One region of the Chryseobacterium sp. 'Rf worker isolate 10' genome, then DNA from elsewhere that is predicted to be linked to it. Evidence: riboswitches for the same ligand, from Rfam matches in the RefSeq annotation. Region 1 holds a riboswitch; the other holds the start of a gene.
What was found. A riboswitch is a leader RNA that binds a small molecule or an ion and turns the genes downstream of it on or off. The one in region 1 is predicted to bind S-adenosylmethionine.
Positions count from the first base shown of each region.

Region 2: another riboswitch for S-adenosylmethionine. It lies ahead of LKL37_RS16990 (SusC/RagA family TonB-linked outer membrane protein); the one in region 1 lies ahead of LKL37_RS20260 (TonB-dependent receptor plug domain-containing protein).

Region 1 is NZ_JBOZOF010000005.1:110,434-119,261, forward strand. It holds gene LKL37_RS20250 (sensor histidine kinase) at 1-86, opposite strand, end outside; gene LKL37_RS20255 (TonB-dependent receptor domain-containing protein) at 276-2,399, shown strand; gene LKL37_RS20260 (TonB-dependent receptor plug domain-containing protein) at 2,513-5,257, opposite strand; SAM-I-IV-variant riboswitch at 5,553-5,650, opposite strand; gene LKL37_RS20265 (outer membrane beta-barrel protein) at 5,770-7,995, shown strand; gene LKL37_RS20270 (HesA/MoeB/ThiF family protein) at 8,316-8,828, opposite strand, start outside.
Region 2 is NZ_JBOZOF010000003.1:576,537-585,364, reverse strand. It holds gene LKL37_RS17010 (CusA/CzcA family heavy metal efflux RND transporter) at 1-115, opposite strand, end outside; gene LKL37_RS17005 (DUF6660 family protein) at 264-587, opposite strand; gene LKL37_RS17000 (hypothetical protein) at 753-1,223, shown strand; gene LKL37_RS16995 (RagB/SusD family nutrient uptake outer membrane protein) at 1,681-3,174, opposite strand; gene LKL37_RS16990 (SusC/RagA family TonB-linked outer membrane protein) at 3,193-6,126, opposite strand; SAM riboswitch class I at 6,210-6,308, opposite strand; gene LKL37_RS16985 (type II 3-dehydroquinate dehydratase) at 6,553-6,960, shown strand; gene LKL37_RS16980 (hypothetical protein) at 7,022-7,459, shown strand; gene pckA (phosphoenolpyruvate carboxykinase (ATP)) at 7,510-8,828, opposite strand, start outside.

The DNA of each region.
Region 1 (8,828 bases):
AAAAAGAAATAAGGGGTAATGTTGTTTCCTATAAAATTGAAACTCCAATAAAAAATCTGAAGCCAGATAATTTGCTTTTTATTCATATTCAAATATAAATCTATACACACAATTCATCAACCCTTTTCGACAAAAACCTGTTTTTTCCCGACGAAACTATTTTGACATGCATAATCCCAGGCTTCGTCTAAACGCTATTTCCAATCAAAGGCTCTTCCTATACTTTTGTCAGAGAAATTCAACATCAAGATCATTTAATCTGTCATTGATAACCTATGAAAAAGCACCTTCTATTAATAACTACCCTAGTTTGTTCTTTTATAACAGCACAAACAAAAGACACTGCTAACGTCAACAAAATTGAGGAAGTAACGATGAGTGGCAAAAAAGTTCTTGTAGAGCGTAAAGTAGACCGTCTTGTTTACAATGTTCAGAATTCTATGCTTTCACAGGGAAGTTCCGGAACTGAAGTTTTGGCAGGAACTCCTATGCTGAAGATAGATGAAAATAAAGGGCTTCTTTCCATTGCCGGAAAAAATGGGGTGTCAGTGATGGTGAATGACCGAATGCTTAATCTTTCAGGATCTGAACTGATGAATTATCTGAGAAACCTCCGTTCTGAAAACATATTGAAAATTGAAGTTATTACTACTCCACCTGCCAAATATGAAGCTCAGGGAAACAGTGGAATTATCAATATTGTTCTTAAAAAGAATCAGAACCTCGGATGGAGCGGTTATCTGAATACCAATTACACTCAGAGAACATATGCAAGTTTCAGCAGTGTGGCAGGAGTAAATTATCAGAATGAAAAAATAAAAGCCTCCGTAAAAGTAATGGGATATGATGGAGATAAAAGATCTGTAGAAAAAAATAATATTATCGGGCAAAACTCTTCTATCAACAAAGATGACAGAAAGGATATGAATGACGGATTGGGTCTGAATGCCAATTTTGATTATTCACTTTCTAAAAATTCTAATATTGGGCTGGTATATGATATTACAAAGGGACATACCAATATGGATATCAATTCAACACAGGATTACTTCACAGACAGCACTCCGACTTTACAAACAGAGACGGATTCAAAGCATCGTTCTCCTTTTACAACCCAAATGCTTAATCTTTATTTTGATCAAAAATTGGGGGAGCATAAACTTAGTTTTGGAGCCAACTATTATGGAAATTTACCTGATACGGAAGTTAATTTTACGACAAGAAATGTCACCAGCAATGCAATACAGATTGTGAGAAACCTTTCTTACGTAGATTATAAAATCTACTCCGGACAGGGTGATTTGACTTTAAATTTCAAAAAAATTCAGTTAGAAACAGGTGCAAAATACAGCCAGTTTTCTAATAATTCGGACATTGCATATTTTAATTTTAACAATGGAAATTATATCATAGATCCGGCAAAGAGTAATCTTTTTGATTATAATGAAAAGAATTATGCAGCCTATATCAGCGCTAGTAAAGACCTTGGCGAAAAATGGTCTGTAAAAGCCGGACTGCGTTATGAATATTCACAAACCAGCGGTTTTTCTCCTACTACACAGTCAAAATCTGAGAATAATTACGGAAAATTTTTCCCAACAGCCTATTTATCTTATAAAGCGAATGAGAATAATCAATTGAGTGTTAATTATTCCCGAAGAATCAATCGCCCTTATTTCCGGGCTTTAGATCCGTTCCGATGGTATTCTAATCCCAATTCTTATTATACAGGAAACCCAAGCCTGCAGCCATCTTTTAATCATAATATTGAATTCAATTATATTTTTAAAAATAAATTTTCTGCGAATCTTTACTACCAGAGAACAAAGAATAACTTTGATCAACTCTCATTCCTGAACGGAATTGACCTTACCAGTACTTATGAAAATTATTACAATCAAAATATTTACGGGCTCAATTTCAATTATACGGATACGTTTTTCAAAATCTGGGAAAGTAATATCTCAACCTCATTCAGTTATAATGAAACTCAGATTACAAAGTTCAATCTGGTTGCTAAAAACGGACAGTCATTTTATTTTTCTTTGAACAATACTTTCCAACTGAATAAAGCTAAGACATTCATGCTATTTGTCAATTACTGGAATAATCTTCCTTCCAGAGACGGATATTTTTCTATGAAAAACACAGCAAGTCTGGATGCTGGAATCAAAATGAGTTTTGCGGAAAAAGCCCTTCAAATCAATATTTCTGTAAGCGATATTTTCAGACAGTCCGGATTGAGAGCTGATATGTATTTTACTGATAATACACAATCTTTCAACAACTATTGGGATGCCAGAAGAATGAACCTCAGCATCACCTATAATTTTGGAAATCAGAAAGTAAAGCCGAATAACAGATCAGTCAATTTTGAAGAAAAAAACCGTGCTCAATAACTGTAAAAAACTAAGATCAGGGAATTCTTCCTGAGATAACCATCATCATATATAAAAAAACAGAGAGTTCATCTCTGTTTTTTGTTCAAATAATTTATAAATCATGACCCTATTTAGAACCTGAATTCAATTCTCGCAAATAAGAATCTCCCTCCTATACCGTACTGGGAAACCTGTCTGGAATATACAAACTGGTTATCCGCTGTTAATGAACTTATATTTGGACTTTTAGAAGGCAGAATATTCAGGATGTTATTGCTCCCGATTGTTGCTGAAATATTTTTATTAAAATCATATCCCACAGATAAATCTGTCACGAAGCGGTTATTAAGAACAAAATGCTCTGTACTCCCTGTTACCCCGTCAAAATTAGCATCTAAAACGTCTGCATCCGTCACTTTACCAAAGAAAGAATTACGCAGTACGAAAGTAAGTCCGGAAACCCTTAATGTATTGGACAAAGTAGCTTTTACGCGGGGTACAGCTTCTTCGAAATACACTCTATTCGGTTCTGAAAAATAATTATCAATCTGGCTTACCAATTTAGGCGAAGCATGAATATCTCCGATTCTTTTGGTTTGATTAAAGTTAATTCCCAGATTATTCTCTAAGGAAACTCCCGATGAAATTTTCGAGTTCTGAGAAATGGTAATATCCAACCCCTTTGTCTGAGAATCTACTGCATTCGCAAAGAAGTTAGCAGCACTAGCCCTTGCCAGATCAAAAGCGTCCTGAAGAACTGCCTGATCTGAACCTGGAGTAAAATTACCGTCAGGACGATAGAAAAGGTCTGTAAGCACTACTCTATCTTTAATCTTTATTAAATAAGCATCTGCTGTGAAAGTCAGGCTTAATGTTGGAATCTTCCATGTAATTCCTGTGCTGTAGGATTGTGAAGTTTCTTGTTTTAATTTCGGAATACCCAATGCCTGTGCTGCTTCAGAATTATTCCTGAAAGTACCTACCTGTGTAGTTTTTCCCTGCTGAATCAGTGTAGAAGTAGAACTATAATAGATTTGAGCTAAAGAAGGTGCTCTAAATCCTGTAGAAACAGCTCCTCTCCAGTTTAGATTGGGAGCCAGTTTTACATTGGTTGCTACCTTATAATTGAATGTAGATCCAAAGTCTGAATAATTCTCATATCGCAAAGCTCCTTCCAACAGCCATCCATCAGTAACTTCCAGTTCTGCATCAGCATAAGCAGCAACACTGTTTCTGTTTCCGGAAACGGCATTTTCCGGACTAAAGCCTGGAAAAACCTGTGCTCCGGCCGGTCTTATACTTCCGAAGAAATCGGTTACTTTTTCATTTTCAGGGGTTTTGGCAGTTACCACACGTCCATAAATATCATAAGAAGCATAGGAGTTTTCTTTTCCTGCATTTACTTTATAATTTTCGTGTCGGTATTCAGCTCCGAAAGCAATGTTCAATCCTTTCAGGACATCATATTTTTTGGAGAAGTCAAGATTGACAGTATTTTGTGAAAACTCAGATCCTCCGGCATCAAAAGTTCTTGGAGAATTATCTGTAAGTGAGGCATTAAATGTATTGACAACTCCAAAACCAAAGGTATTTTTCCCAAATGTATTACTGAAATCTACATTCCAGCCATTCCATTTTCCTTTAATTCCAGCAGCAAGAGAATAATCATTTACGGCTGCTTCAATCTGAGGGAGATATCCATTGGGAGTAACTGCATTGATGTTTCTCTCCGTATTTGGGAGTCTGTAAAATCCTCCGGCATTTCCAAGACGGTAGCTATAACCACCAAATGAGTACACTTTCCAATCATCATTCACAGGAATTTCAGAATTGAAGAAGAGCTGCCCCGATTGTAGCTTAGACTGTCCGGCTCTCAGGCTGAAATCTTTTCTTTCCAATCCTCTGTAATTAAGTTCCTGAGATGTAAAATCTTTACCCAATATTTTTTGAAGATCAGAAATACTGTTTGCTCCTGAGATCTGAGATTGAAAATCAGTTCCAAAATAACCAACCTTAGTCGCATATTGTTTAACCGTATTGATAATCTGCTGAGCATTGGAAGTGTTGGTAATATTTTTATACAAACCATCAATATTAACTCCATCCTGCAATGCTCTGTAATTAATGGCATTATAAGCATTGAAAATATCTCCTTCCCTTACTCCCGCTCTGGAATAAGGATCACGGTATTGCGCAGAACCTGTCACGTTAATAAATCCGGATTTTCCTATTTTAGCTCCATAATTAAGATCTACAGAAATAGTCTGTCCGTCAACTCCTCCTGAGAAATTATTAGCAACAGGCGAAGCATATCCACCGAGAAATACCTGTCCGGAAAGTCCTAATCTTTTTTTCAATCCCAGGTTAACGACTCCTGCAATGGCATCAGAACCATATTGAGCAGAAGCTCCGTCTCTTAAAACCTCAATTTTTTCCAAAGCAAAAGCCGGAATAGCATTAAGGTCGGTTCCCACAGATCCTCTTCCCGGTGTAAGGGTAACATTGATTAATGAAGACTGATATCTTCTTTTCCCATTAAGCAAAACTAAAACCTGATCAGGACCTAATCCTCTTAAAAGAGCAGGATCTACAAAGTCAGTTCCATCATTAACCGTGTGTGATGTGGATGAAAATGAAGGTACAATATAATTTAAAGCCTGACTGATATTGTTAGTGGGGCTTTGTTTTAAAATTTTCGATATGTTAATGATATCTACCGGAACGGGCGTATCCGTTAATGATCTTCCTGAACCTCTTGATCCAAGAATAACCACATCATCTATTTTTTTTGATTGTACAGTATCCGTCTGCGCGTAATAAAATGTAGAGATAAGCGCGATAGAAGGAACAAAGATTCTTTTTTTGAAATTATGCATGTTGATTGTTGTTTACTTTTTGTTGTTAAATTATTTTTGAGCAATACAAATCCTGTAGCCCTAAATTGTAAGGTTACCAGAGATGCTCGAAATGTTTGTATTATTTTTTAGAAATAGAAAATGCTAGAAGCAACAACACATGCGCATATAGAAATGGCATGAAAACATATCAGAATAATGAAGATTCTCTTCATGATCTGAGGAATAAAAAATAACTGATGTAAGGTGATTTCCCTTGTCTTTAAACATTGATTTTAACTTTAAAACAAAAATTCAAGATGGGGGAATGATAGAAATGATAAACATTTTTTCCGGAAGATCCGGCTTATCGATTGCAGCACCTTGCTTGTTTTTGCAGGTTGCTATCCCATCTAGAGATTCTTGATAATTACTTGGCAAAGATATAATTATTTCGGAAATAAAAAAAATTTCAGCTTAATTTTTCGATTTTCACAATTTTAGCGTAACAAATGATCTTTTTCAGCGTCTAACCGGATATCAGTAAAAACATTATGAAAAAAACGATTTTCGCATTATCCTTGTTAAGCTCCGTCTTTGTTTTCTCGCAGGAAAAAAATAATAAGCCTCAGGAAAAACAAATTGAAGGGGTAGTTATTACCAAAACTAAAAAAGCCGTTGAACAAAAAGCAGACCGTACTATTTTTGACTTTTCTGAACAGCCTCAGCTGAATAACGGAAATGTTTTGGAGGGAATAAAAAAACTTCCGGGACTTGTATCTACCGATATCGCAGGAATGATGTATCAGGGAAAAATGCTTGAAGTGTATCTGAATGGAAGACCTTTGAACATCACTTCCAATGAATTAAACTCCTTCCTTGAAGGAATGCCTGCCAACTCTGTAGAAAGAATTGAGGTAATCACTCAGCCCGGCGCTGAATTTCCGGCTACTTCCGGAGGAGCAATCATGAATATTATTACCAATAAAAACGCCAATAAATATTTAACAGCAACTTATTCCGGGAATTATTCTTTCACGAATTATGATAAATACAGAAACAGAACGACCAATTCTGTTAATTTAAATGCAAGAAATAAGTATTTCGGATGGCAATTGAATGTGGGACAAAACTATCGTGAAAGTATGTTGAACGGCCAGCAGGATGAGCTTTTAACGAGTCATACTGACAGATACGGACGCGGATATTTTGCAAAATCAGGATTAACTTTTGATTTGGGTCAGGACAGACTATTATTAAACTACGATATTTATCACAACAATAATGACAATTATACTTTAAGTAACGGTCATGGAGATTTGCCTTTCCAGAATAATCCAAAAGATTTAAGAGAAGCTTTTTATACATCTTCGGATGTTGCCCATACCAACAGCCTGAGACAGGAAGCTGTTGTAACGTATCAAAAGCGTTTTGCTGACAAATCTCAAAAACTGGACTTCCAGTTGGGTTATACAAGATCAGACAGTAAATTTGCACAGGATAACTTCTTTCAGAACGGTAATTTTGCTGCCACCCCTTATTTACCTATTAACAGCCCTACAAATGGTTTAAAAGATATTCTGAACAATAAATCGGTGATGAATATTGCCAATTTCAAAGTAGATTATGCTCAGCCTATCAAACTTCTTGATGGTGGGAAAGTAAGCTTTGGAGGATTGTATGAAAAACAGGATTATGATACACAAAGTTTTGGGTTAACCAATCTTGAATATCAGAGACAGACAGCTTCTACTTATTTGGAGTTTCAGGCAAAATTGAAAAAGTTCGACTTCACTTTGGGATCCCGTGCTGAAAATTATGATATTTCCGGGGTAACAAGATATTTCGACAAAGATGCTAAACTGGTAGAGGCTAATTTGATTCCTTTCAACAAGTTTAAGCTTTTCCCGAACGCGAGTGTACAGTATAACATGATGAATCAGGTTTATATTGCAGCGAATTACAACAGAAAAATCAGTTTACCAAGTATTTCTGCCCTGAACCCGAATAACGTAACGTTCTCCGGGCCAAGTACAGAAGTAAATGGTAACCCGAATCTACAGCCTACTATTTTTGATAACTATGAATTGAAAATTTCCGCTTTTGATTACGCATTTATTGGATATAGCGTAAGTTCAGCAAGCAATCAGGTGGCACAGATTATCAGAAAAGACGGAAGAAAACTTTACAACGAGCAGGTGAATATTTCGAATATGAAAATTCACAACTTCAACGTGGGATTACCGGTTCCTTTTATGATTTTCAGCAAGCCATTGAGCGAAATCATGAAGTTTGATTTCAATCCTGATAAAATTAACTTCATGTATTTATATGCTGGTTATCAGAAACATGAAATCGACAATCTGAATAATAAAGGGTTCTGGATTTTCAATATTATGACTCAGATTCTTTTGCCTAAAGATATCAAAATGACAGCCAATTACAGCTATCTGACTCCAAAGGCAGGATATTTCTACTTCACGGCAGAGAAACCGTTCAACAACTCTCTGGATATTACGCTGACGAAGAAGTTTATGAACAACCGTCTTACACTTTCTGTTTTTGCGAATGATATTTTCAACGGACAGATGATGCAGGTACGCTCTAATCCGCCATCAGGAACTCCAGTGTTGATCAGCAGTAAATATGATACGAGAAATTTCGGATTTTCCATCAACTATAAAATTCCAACAAGAAATAAACTGGCAAAAGAGGATCCGAACATCCTGAACCAGACTAAAAAAGAAGATAACGGAGGTGTGATGCAGCAGGCACAATAATCCTTCTTTGTAATAAAATAAAAATAGGCGGTAAATAATTACCGCCTATTTTTTTTACAGGTAAGTTTTGGCTAAAGCCAATGGATGGTTTTATAAAAGTAAAACGGGCTAAAGCCCGTTCCTATTGATATATTGCAGTGTATAATCGCTTCGTATAAAATTTGTAAGGCTTGCGAAAAGCCAAGAATTTAATTCCAGATTTCAAAAGAATATTTTTGTAAAAAAAGGCTTCATTGTTTACATTCAGAAGCCTCTTTCTATTGATATTAAAATGGTGTTATTTGTGAAAAATAGTAGTGATATTACCGTTTATATTTACATCAAAAATCTATCGTCTGAAATCTCCAGTTCAGCGTATCTACCAAAGTCAGCTGATTAACACTCACAGGAAGATTCGTGATAATTTTTAACGCCTGAAGAGCCATCATACTGCCTATCATTCCTGGAAGAGCTCCCAGCACACCAAGGCTGTCACAATCTGGTACATCTTCATCGAAAGGAGGTTCAGGGAAAATATCTCTCAGATTTTTACTTCCTTTATGATTAAACACAGAAACCTGTCCTGAAAACCCTAAAATACTTCCATAAATTAGAGTCTTTTTCAGTTTCACGCAGGTATCATTCACCAGATATCTTGTAGAAAAATTATCTGAACCATCGACAATAACATCATAATGAAAAATGATTTCTTTGGCATTATTTTCATTGAGCTTTTTCTCAATTCCTATCAAGTTAACCTGATGATTAAGTTCATTTACAAATGTTTCTGCGCTCTTCACTTTGGATAATCCTACTCTGTTTTCAGTATGAATGATCTGTCTGTTCAGATTATG
Region 2 (8,828 bases), on a different contig from region 1:
CAGCATCTATTGGCAATCTGGTAGCACTCCACGTTCCCCAGATAATCAGCACCAGAGTCATCAAACCAATGATAACTTTATTTTTGATACTGAATTTTATGATTTTATCTAACACGATTGATATTTAATTTTTATTGAAAATAAATGCTCACAGCATTACAATGCTGCAGCAAAAATATCCTGAAAACCTCTGCAATGGTATTGCAAAGTTTCAAGCACAGTTTAAAATCAGAAAGCAAAGGCTTTCTAAAAGTCAATAAAAATTAAATCTTAGGAGGCTGCCAGATAGGATCATAAATCTGGTAAGCAAAGTCGTTTTTGTGGAATAAGATCTTCTTTGAAAAATAAGCAGGAATCTGCTCAGGAATCTCCAATAAAGGATCCATTTTAAATGCTGAAACTGTCATCTGACAGCAGCTGCATGCACACAATGGAGAACAGATATCTCCTTTTTCTCCAGAATGAACACCATGAATACTTAATGAGATCTTATTACCTCCTGAATTCAGAGGATGGGACGTATCTTCACATGGCATCAATGAGAGTGCCATGAAATAAATTGCCAGTATCCATCTTAAGAGGTTCATTGCTACAAAGGTAGAGATTTTTTCTAAAATGAATTATTCTATTAAGTATTTAACTAACATTCTTTATGTAAAAACCTATTCACAAATATATACCAAGGTCTTTATCATAAAAATAAAATTCATATCATTGAAAATAAAAATAACTCAATATCAAAAAGGGCACATATGAAAAATAATCACTTTTTTATCACCTTTTATTTGCTGATTATCATTAGTCTGATATCATGTAATAAGCAAAATACAATAAACCAGAATTCATCATTCATTTATAAAGATTTGACTGATACCTATGATTCAAAAACAGGTTTGTTTACAAGAAATTATGATTCTGATTCGACTACGATAAAAGTCAATTTAACCAGAGAAGAAAAAGAAAAAATTCTGAAAACTTTTTCAGAAAACAGCTTTGAAAGTCTTCCTTCTACAATTGATTGTTCTAGATGGGGATATAATCCTAAAATCTATGACAGATTGAGTCTGAACAACATTAATGTAGAATATATTCACAATACTGAAGAGGGATGGTTCTGCTATAATGGAAAAAAATTCGACAGAATTAATAAAATTATACAGGATATTATCTTCAACAAAAATGAAGTGAAACAACTGAAGCCTTCCACTATAGCATATGAATAAAAAAACTGATTGTGGTTAAATATATTTTATTATTTTCTATACTGTGTACAACTATTAGCTGTGTAACAAGTAATTTCAGTAGTTACAAGTCTGACGATAACTTAGCTCAAATTAATGGCTATTATAAGATTCAGGAACCGAATGGCAAAATAAATTATATAAAGATAGGTATTCATACTATTTATAATAGGAAAAACAACCATTCTCTCTATATTGCTTTTAAAAACAAAACGATGGATAGCTCAACTATTAGATCCATTTATTTCGGAAAAGTTGACAAATCTCAAAATGATAAAGTCTATTTTAAGAAGATCAGTGGAGAAAAAATGGGAGATACAGTCTATGTAAATCTATCAGATAAGATCTACACATTTTATTATCAATAAAGTCTTAAATAATAAAAAAGCCACCGCAAAAGCAGTGGCTAAAAATCAAATCTAATTATAAGTATGTCCCCTTATAAGTTCGGGTTGTTTTCAGATTCTCTTTGTGGAATACTGAATAAATAATAATTACTGTTGGGTGTGAAAGCCGATTTATCCGGAAAATCAAGAACAGAATGTCCTTTACCGTCTACGGTTTTTACAGTTCCATCCGGTGTAGTGATCTGTACTTTTATCGGTTTACCATCGGCATCTACAAACGGTTTTCTTACCACTGTTCCCTGCGTTCTGATAATATCTGAAAGAGAAAATCCTTCTCCAAATAATTCTTTTCTTCTTTCAATCAAAATAGCATCTACTACTGCATTCTGTGATAATGAACCATTGTAAACATTAGCATTTCTGGCAGATTTTAATTGATTCAGAACAGCAACTGCCTGAGGAACATTTCCGGTTCTGGCTTCAGCTTCAGCTTCAATCAGATACATTTCTGCAGCTCTCATGTAGACAATATCTGCAATAAGGGTTGGTTTAAATTTAAACTTAGCATATCTCAGCAATCCCTCTCTTCCTTTCTGCCCGTCCCATGAAAACAGCTGAGATCTGATATCATTAGCATCGAAAAGGTCTTTAAAATAAGGATCAGCCATAAAACTGTAATAAAAACTTCCTGATGAAGAAACATCCAGATAATGGAACGCATAACTTTCATCAGACTGTTCCTGAGTTTGTGCATGCCCCCAGATCCATTCAACATTGTTGATGTCATTAAAGCCATCTTTATATTTTTCCGGAGCCATCAGTGGAGAACCTTCTCTCGCAATTTTTGCAGAAGCTGCTGCTTTGCTCCATTCTCCTGTATTTAAGTAAGTTCTTGCTAAAAGTCCGTTCACTACAGAACGGTTGATTTTATCTTTATTGTTTCTTGTATAATTTTTCAACAGATTATCGGCATCGGTAAGATCACTTTTAATCAAAGTATAGATTTCCTCAAGGCTCGATCTCTTTTTTCCTACAGTGCTTGTTGTGGAAGGTTCAGTATAAATAGGAGCTGTCAGCGCTGACTTGTCTTTCAGGTAGCTGAACTGGTAAAAACTCGCCAGATTCAGATAACAGAAAGCACGCAATGCTTTGGCCTGTCCTTTCACCTGATTCTTTTTCTCCTGACTTCCTTCTGTTCCATCAATTCTTGTAATCACATTATTCATATTGTTGATGGTAGAATATAACATTGTCCAGATAAACAACGGACGGCTAGCCGTACTGTTCACCATTTCTGTGAAAGCATACGTAGACCCGAAACCATATTTATTAGTCAATACGGCCACATCACTTCCCATGGCATCACTGGCTCTTAGAACAGTAGAATAACCAATATTGGCATACGTTGTTCCGTCATTATTAAATTTTGCCCAGGTACCATTCACAACTGTTTCTGCACTTTCTGCTGTTTTGAAAACCTCCACACTGTTAGCCTGATCTGTCGGTGCAGTATCCAGATCATTTTCACAGCTTGTCAGCAACAAAAAACTGATGAGTGCAAACGATATATATTTTAATTTTTTCATTGTTTCAATTTTAAAAGATTAAAGAGTTGCCTGAAGACCAAAAGTGATTGTTCTCATTGCAGGATATCTGTAATACGTTGTCCCGTCCAAAGCCTGTTCAGGATCCATTCCTTTATGTTTATAGAAGGTCAGAAGATTTTCTGCCTGAATATAAATTCTGAACTTTTTCAATCCTATCTTCTCAAAGTAAGCTTCAGGAAGAGTGTATCCTAAGCTTACATTTTTAAGTCTTGCATACGTTCCTGAATATAAGAATCTCGAAGATGTTGACGTCCAGTTATTCGTTGTGGTACTCAACCCCGGAACATCTGTATTAGGATTGTCCGGAGTCCATCTGTTCAGCATTTCAGCACTCCATGCACGTCCTCCGGCACTTCCGTTATGCATGATGGAAGTATAGTCATTATCCAGAATTTTACCCCCGATTTTGAATGTCAGTAATCCTGAAAAATCGAAATTCTTGTAATTGATACTGGTACTGATTCCTCCTGTCAGCTTAGGTAATGCAGAACCCTGCAACAGTTTTGTAGCTTTTGAATACTCTGAAGTAGTTCCTTCTACTGAATTTCCGCTGACATCTGTAGTAACCGTTTTCCACAGTGGTTTTCCATTGCTTGGATCTACTCCAGCCCACTCCGGAATAAAGAAGTCATATACAGACCCTCCTACTGTTAATAATTTTGTCCCAACAACAAGAGAACCCGCAGGTAACTTGGTTACTTTATTATTTAAAGTACTTAGGTTAACATCCACATTCCATTGGAAATCATCAGTTTTAATCGGTGTTGTGAATAATGAAAACTCAAACCCTGTATTCTGAATGGTTCCGATATTCGCAGGATAATCACTGATTCCCAATGATGGTGCAACAGGCATATTAAACAGAAGATCCTGGCTTTGTCTTTTGAAATATTCGATATTTCCTTTAATCCTGTTATTCAGAACAGCGAACTCCAATCCTACATTTAAATTAAGGTTGGTTTCCCATTTCACATTATTAGTAGACGTTTTTTCCAGTGTTGTTCCCGGTTCTCCGCCAAGACTGATAAATCTGTACAACTCCTGATATGCATAATAAAGTGGCTGTCCGTTTGGTCGAAGCAATTTGTCATTCCCCTGACCTCCATAGCTGGCACGTAATGTCAACTGATTGAAGACATTCAGGCTCTTAATAAATTCCTCATTCGAAATCTTCCATGAACCTCCTACTGACCAGAATCTCCCCCATCTGTTATCTTTTTCAAATCTTGAAGAACTGTCTGCTCGTCCTGAAGCTGACAGGAAATAGGTATTATTGTAGTCATATTCTACTTTTCCAAGGAAACTTAATAAGCTTAATTTATTACTGTTTCCACTGAAGCTTCCCAACAGAGAAGCTGCATCCGGCTCATAGTAATAAGGCAGTGAAAACTGGCTTCTTGTCCCGGAAATCGTCTGATAATCGTATTTATAGAATTCATGTCCTGCCAAAGCATTGATATGATGTTTTCCAAATTTCTTATCATACGTAAGAATATTACTGGTGGTATAAGAAAGTGTTCTGGTATTTGTTTTAGTCACAGAGCCTCCCGTCTCTGCACCTTGCCCCAGTAATGGATTTGAATAATAATGACCGTTATAATTCACCAAATCAACAGAGAAACTTGTCTTGAATTTCAACTCCGGTAAGAAAGTAAATTCCATGAAACCTTTTCCTGAGAAGTTATCTTCTTTATTATCATTTTTATCTAAAGGCAGTGTTGCAGCAGCATTCTGATTCTGAAGGGCATTTGTAGGTCTGTATTTTCCAAAATCATAAATTGGATTTCCATCAGCACCTAAAATATACGTTCCGTCCGGATTTCTTTCATAATAAGGATAAAATGAAGGAATAAATCTTGCTGCATTGATGATATTACTCGCTTTCGAATCCGAAGAAGTCGGAGCCTGCTGAATACTGTTTGTATAATTTAAATTCACTCCTACATTCAGCCATTTTTTGACTTCAGAATTGATTTTTAATCGGGTATTGTATCTTTTATATCCTGATTCAATCGCCATTCCTTTATCATCCAGATAGCCCAGAGAGAAGAAATAATTACTTTTCTCACTTCCTCCGCTGATATCAAGATCTACCTGATTTCTTGAAGCTACTCTCTGTAAAATATCTCTCCAGTCGTCATTCCAAAGTGGTGAAGCTCCCGGCAACAATTTACCATCTGTTCCTACCGGTTTTGGATAACCTGTTCCATATGGGTTGATCCCCAGTGAAGAAACAAGGTTGTCTGTTGCCATCTGAGCAGCTTGCTGAGCATTCACTTTCCCAGACTGATATCCATTTCTCAATGCTTCCCAGTATAATTGGAAATATTGGTCTGTATTAACCTGTTCATAGTCTTTCACTGCTCTTCCGGAGAATCCCTGACTGATATTAAAATTGACTTTAGCTTCTCCTTTTTTACCTGATTTTGTAGTAATAATGATAATTCCGTTGGCTCCTCTTGAACCATACAAAGCACTTGCTGTAGCATCTTTCAGAACACTGATGGATTCAATATCGCTCGGGCTGATAGAGTTCAGGTTTCCGTCAAAAGGAATTCCGTCTACTACATATAACGGATCACTGGAAGCACTGATGGAACCAATTCCTCTGATTCGAATGGTAGAAACAGCTCCTGGCTGCCCCGATGCACTCGTTGTTTGAATTCCGGCAACCTGGCCTTCTAATGCTTTTGTAATATTGGTTACAGGTCTGTTATTAATCTTATCACTTGAAATAGTAGCTACGGAACCGGTATAACTGTTTCTTTTAGCTTTTCCGTAAGCCACCACCACCACTTCATCAATCTCCTTTTCATGAAGGCTATCTTTTTTCGGCTTAGAATTTTGCGCATTTGCACTGGTAATCCCAAAGAAAAATGCAGCAACAGGAGGTATCCAAGCTTTAGAATTGAATAAATTTTTGCTAATCATAATCAATTTTATTTATCATATATTAAAATATTGCCCTTTGCAGAAAAGTCAGCAAAGGGCATCGATAAATACGATAAACCAAATGCTTATTTTTCCCTAAAAGGCTGAATGTAACACCTTGCCCCATGGGTAGGTTGTTAAGACTTCACAGGGTCAGTTCCCTCCGTCTTTCTTTATAAGCCGATCGAAATATGGTTGCAAAGCTAAAAACTTTTAGTCTACAAAACAAGTAGACTTATTTATTTTTCATGATAAATTTTCAAAAATTAACGTAATTTTTTAATAAAACCCATTAAAATAAAGAGTTACACACCTTATCATTTTCTCACACATGACAAATATCATTATCAATAATTTAATTACACAGAGATTAATCTGTGCAGAAATTATTGATCATTAATTAAAAAAAGTTTTTAATTTTATACTATGAAAGTTTTGATCATCAACGGCCCTAACCTTAACCTGCTAGGCACCAGAGAACCGGAAATCTATGGAACTGTTTCTATGGAAAGCTATTTGGAAAATTTACAATCTGAGTTTCAGGCTCACGAATTAAAATATTATCAGTCTAATATTGAAGGGGAGCTTATCAACAGACTTCAAGAGGATGATTTTGAAGCAGTAGTGATTAATCCGGGAGCTTTTACCCATTATTCTTATGCTATTGCTGATTGTTTGAAAAATATCCGCAAGCCAAAAGTAGAAGTACACATCAGCAATATTTACAAAAGGGAAGAATTCAGACAGAAATCAGTAACAGCAGCTAACACTGATGCAGTTTTATCTGGTTTTGGAATGGACGGGTATAGATTGGCTTTATTGAGTTTAAAATAATTCAGTTGCTTATTTCCCCACAGATTTTCACAGATGTATGTGGATAATTAGAACATAATTTATGAAGATAAAGGACAAGATTTACTGCACTGGCATTGGGGTATATTCCGGGCAACTAACGAAAAGAAAATCTTATATTATTGAAGAAATAAATACTGAAGATGTAAAGGTTCAGAATGATGAAGGAAGACTGAGATGGTATTCACAATTTTATTTTAGCGCACGCAATGAACCGGAGATAATTTCTATCAACATAGATGATCCAATAAAAAATATTGAATCTGATGCCATAGAAGTAACTATTACGTTTTCCAACAAAGCAAAATATTGGATGACTTTCACTACTCCAAAGTGTTTAGATAAAATATTGGACGAAGAATCTTACTTTTCTTCAAAACATTTTATGATCATAAAATATCTGACTGAAGAATCCATCAAATCAACAGTCTTAAAACTTGATGAACAGAATGAATTGATTGAAAACTGTCAAAAATATTAATAAAAAAGCCTCATCATTGATGAGGCTTTTTGTATGTTGATGGGTAACTATTAGATAGTTTGTTCCTGCAATTGAGGTCCTGAAGCCACTAATTTCTTACCTTCTTCAGTATCACAGTACTGCTCAAAGTTTTTGATGTATCTTGAAGCAAGATCTTTTGCTTTTTCTTCCCAGTCTGAAGCATTTTCATACGTATCTCTAGGATCTAAAATACCTGTAGAAACGTTTGGCAATTCTGTAGGGATCTCAAGATTCATAATCGGAACCTGAGTTTTAGGTGCATTATCAATAGATCCATCAATGATTGCATCGATAATTGCTCTTGTATCTTTCAGAGAGATTCTGTTTCCAGTACCGTTCCAACCTGTATTCACTAAATATGCTTTAGCTCCATGTTCCTGCATTTTACCGATCAATGTTTTAGAATACATTGTTGGGTGTAATGTAAGGAATGCTTCACCAAATGCCGGTGAGAAAGATGGCTGAGGTTCAGTAATTCCTCTTTCAGTTCCGGCTAATTTTGAAGTATAACCGCAAAGGAAGTGATATTGAGCCTGATCTTCATTCAGAATGGAAACCGGAGGAAGTACTCCGAATGCATCTGCAGAAAGATATACAATCTTCTTAGCATGACCTGCTTTAGAAGGCAGTACAATTTTGTTGATATGATAGATTGGATAAGAAACTCTTGTATTTTCTGTGATAGATCCGTCAGTATAATCTGCTACTCCATTGTTTACAACAACGTTTTCAAGAAGTGCATCTCTTTTGATGGCTCTGAAAATATCCGGTTCTTTTTCTTCTGATAAGTCAATTACTTTAGCGTAGCATCCACCTTCATAGTTGAATACTCCGTTGTTGTCCCATCCGTGCTCATCGTCACCGATAAGGTATCTTTTAGGATCTGCTGATAAAGTAGTTTTACCTGTTCCTGAAAGACCGAAGAATAAAGCAACATCACCTTTTTCACCTACGTTTGCAGAACAGTGCATGGAAGCCATACCTTTTAATGGAAGGTAATAGTTCATCATAGCAAACATCCCTTTTTTCATTTCACCTCCGTACCAAGTACCTCCGATGATCTGTAGTTTTTCCGTAAGATTGAACATGATGAAGTTTTCAGAGTTTAATCCTTGTGCTTCCCAGTTCGGGTTGATAGTTTTTGATCCGTTGATTACCGTGAAATCCGGCTCACCGAAGTTTTCCAGTTCGTAGTGAGAAGGACGAATAAACATGTTTGTCACGAAATGTGCCTGCCATGCTACTTCAACGATAAATCTTACTTTAAGTCTTGTATCTGCATTTGTACCACAAAATGCATCTACTACGTAAATCTTCTTAGCTTCAGAAAGCTGGTTCATCACTAGTT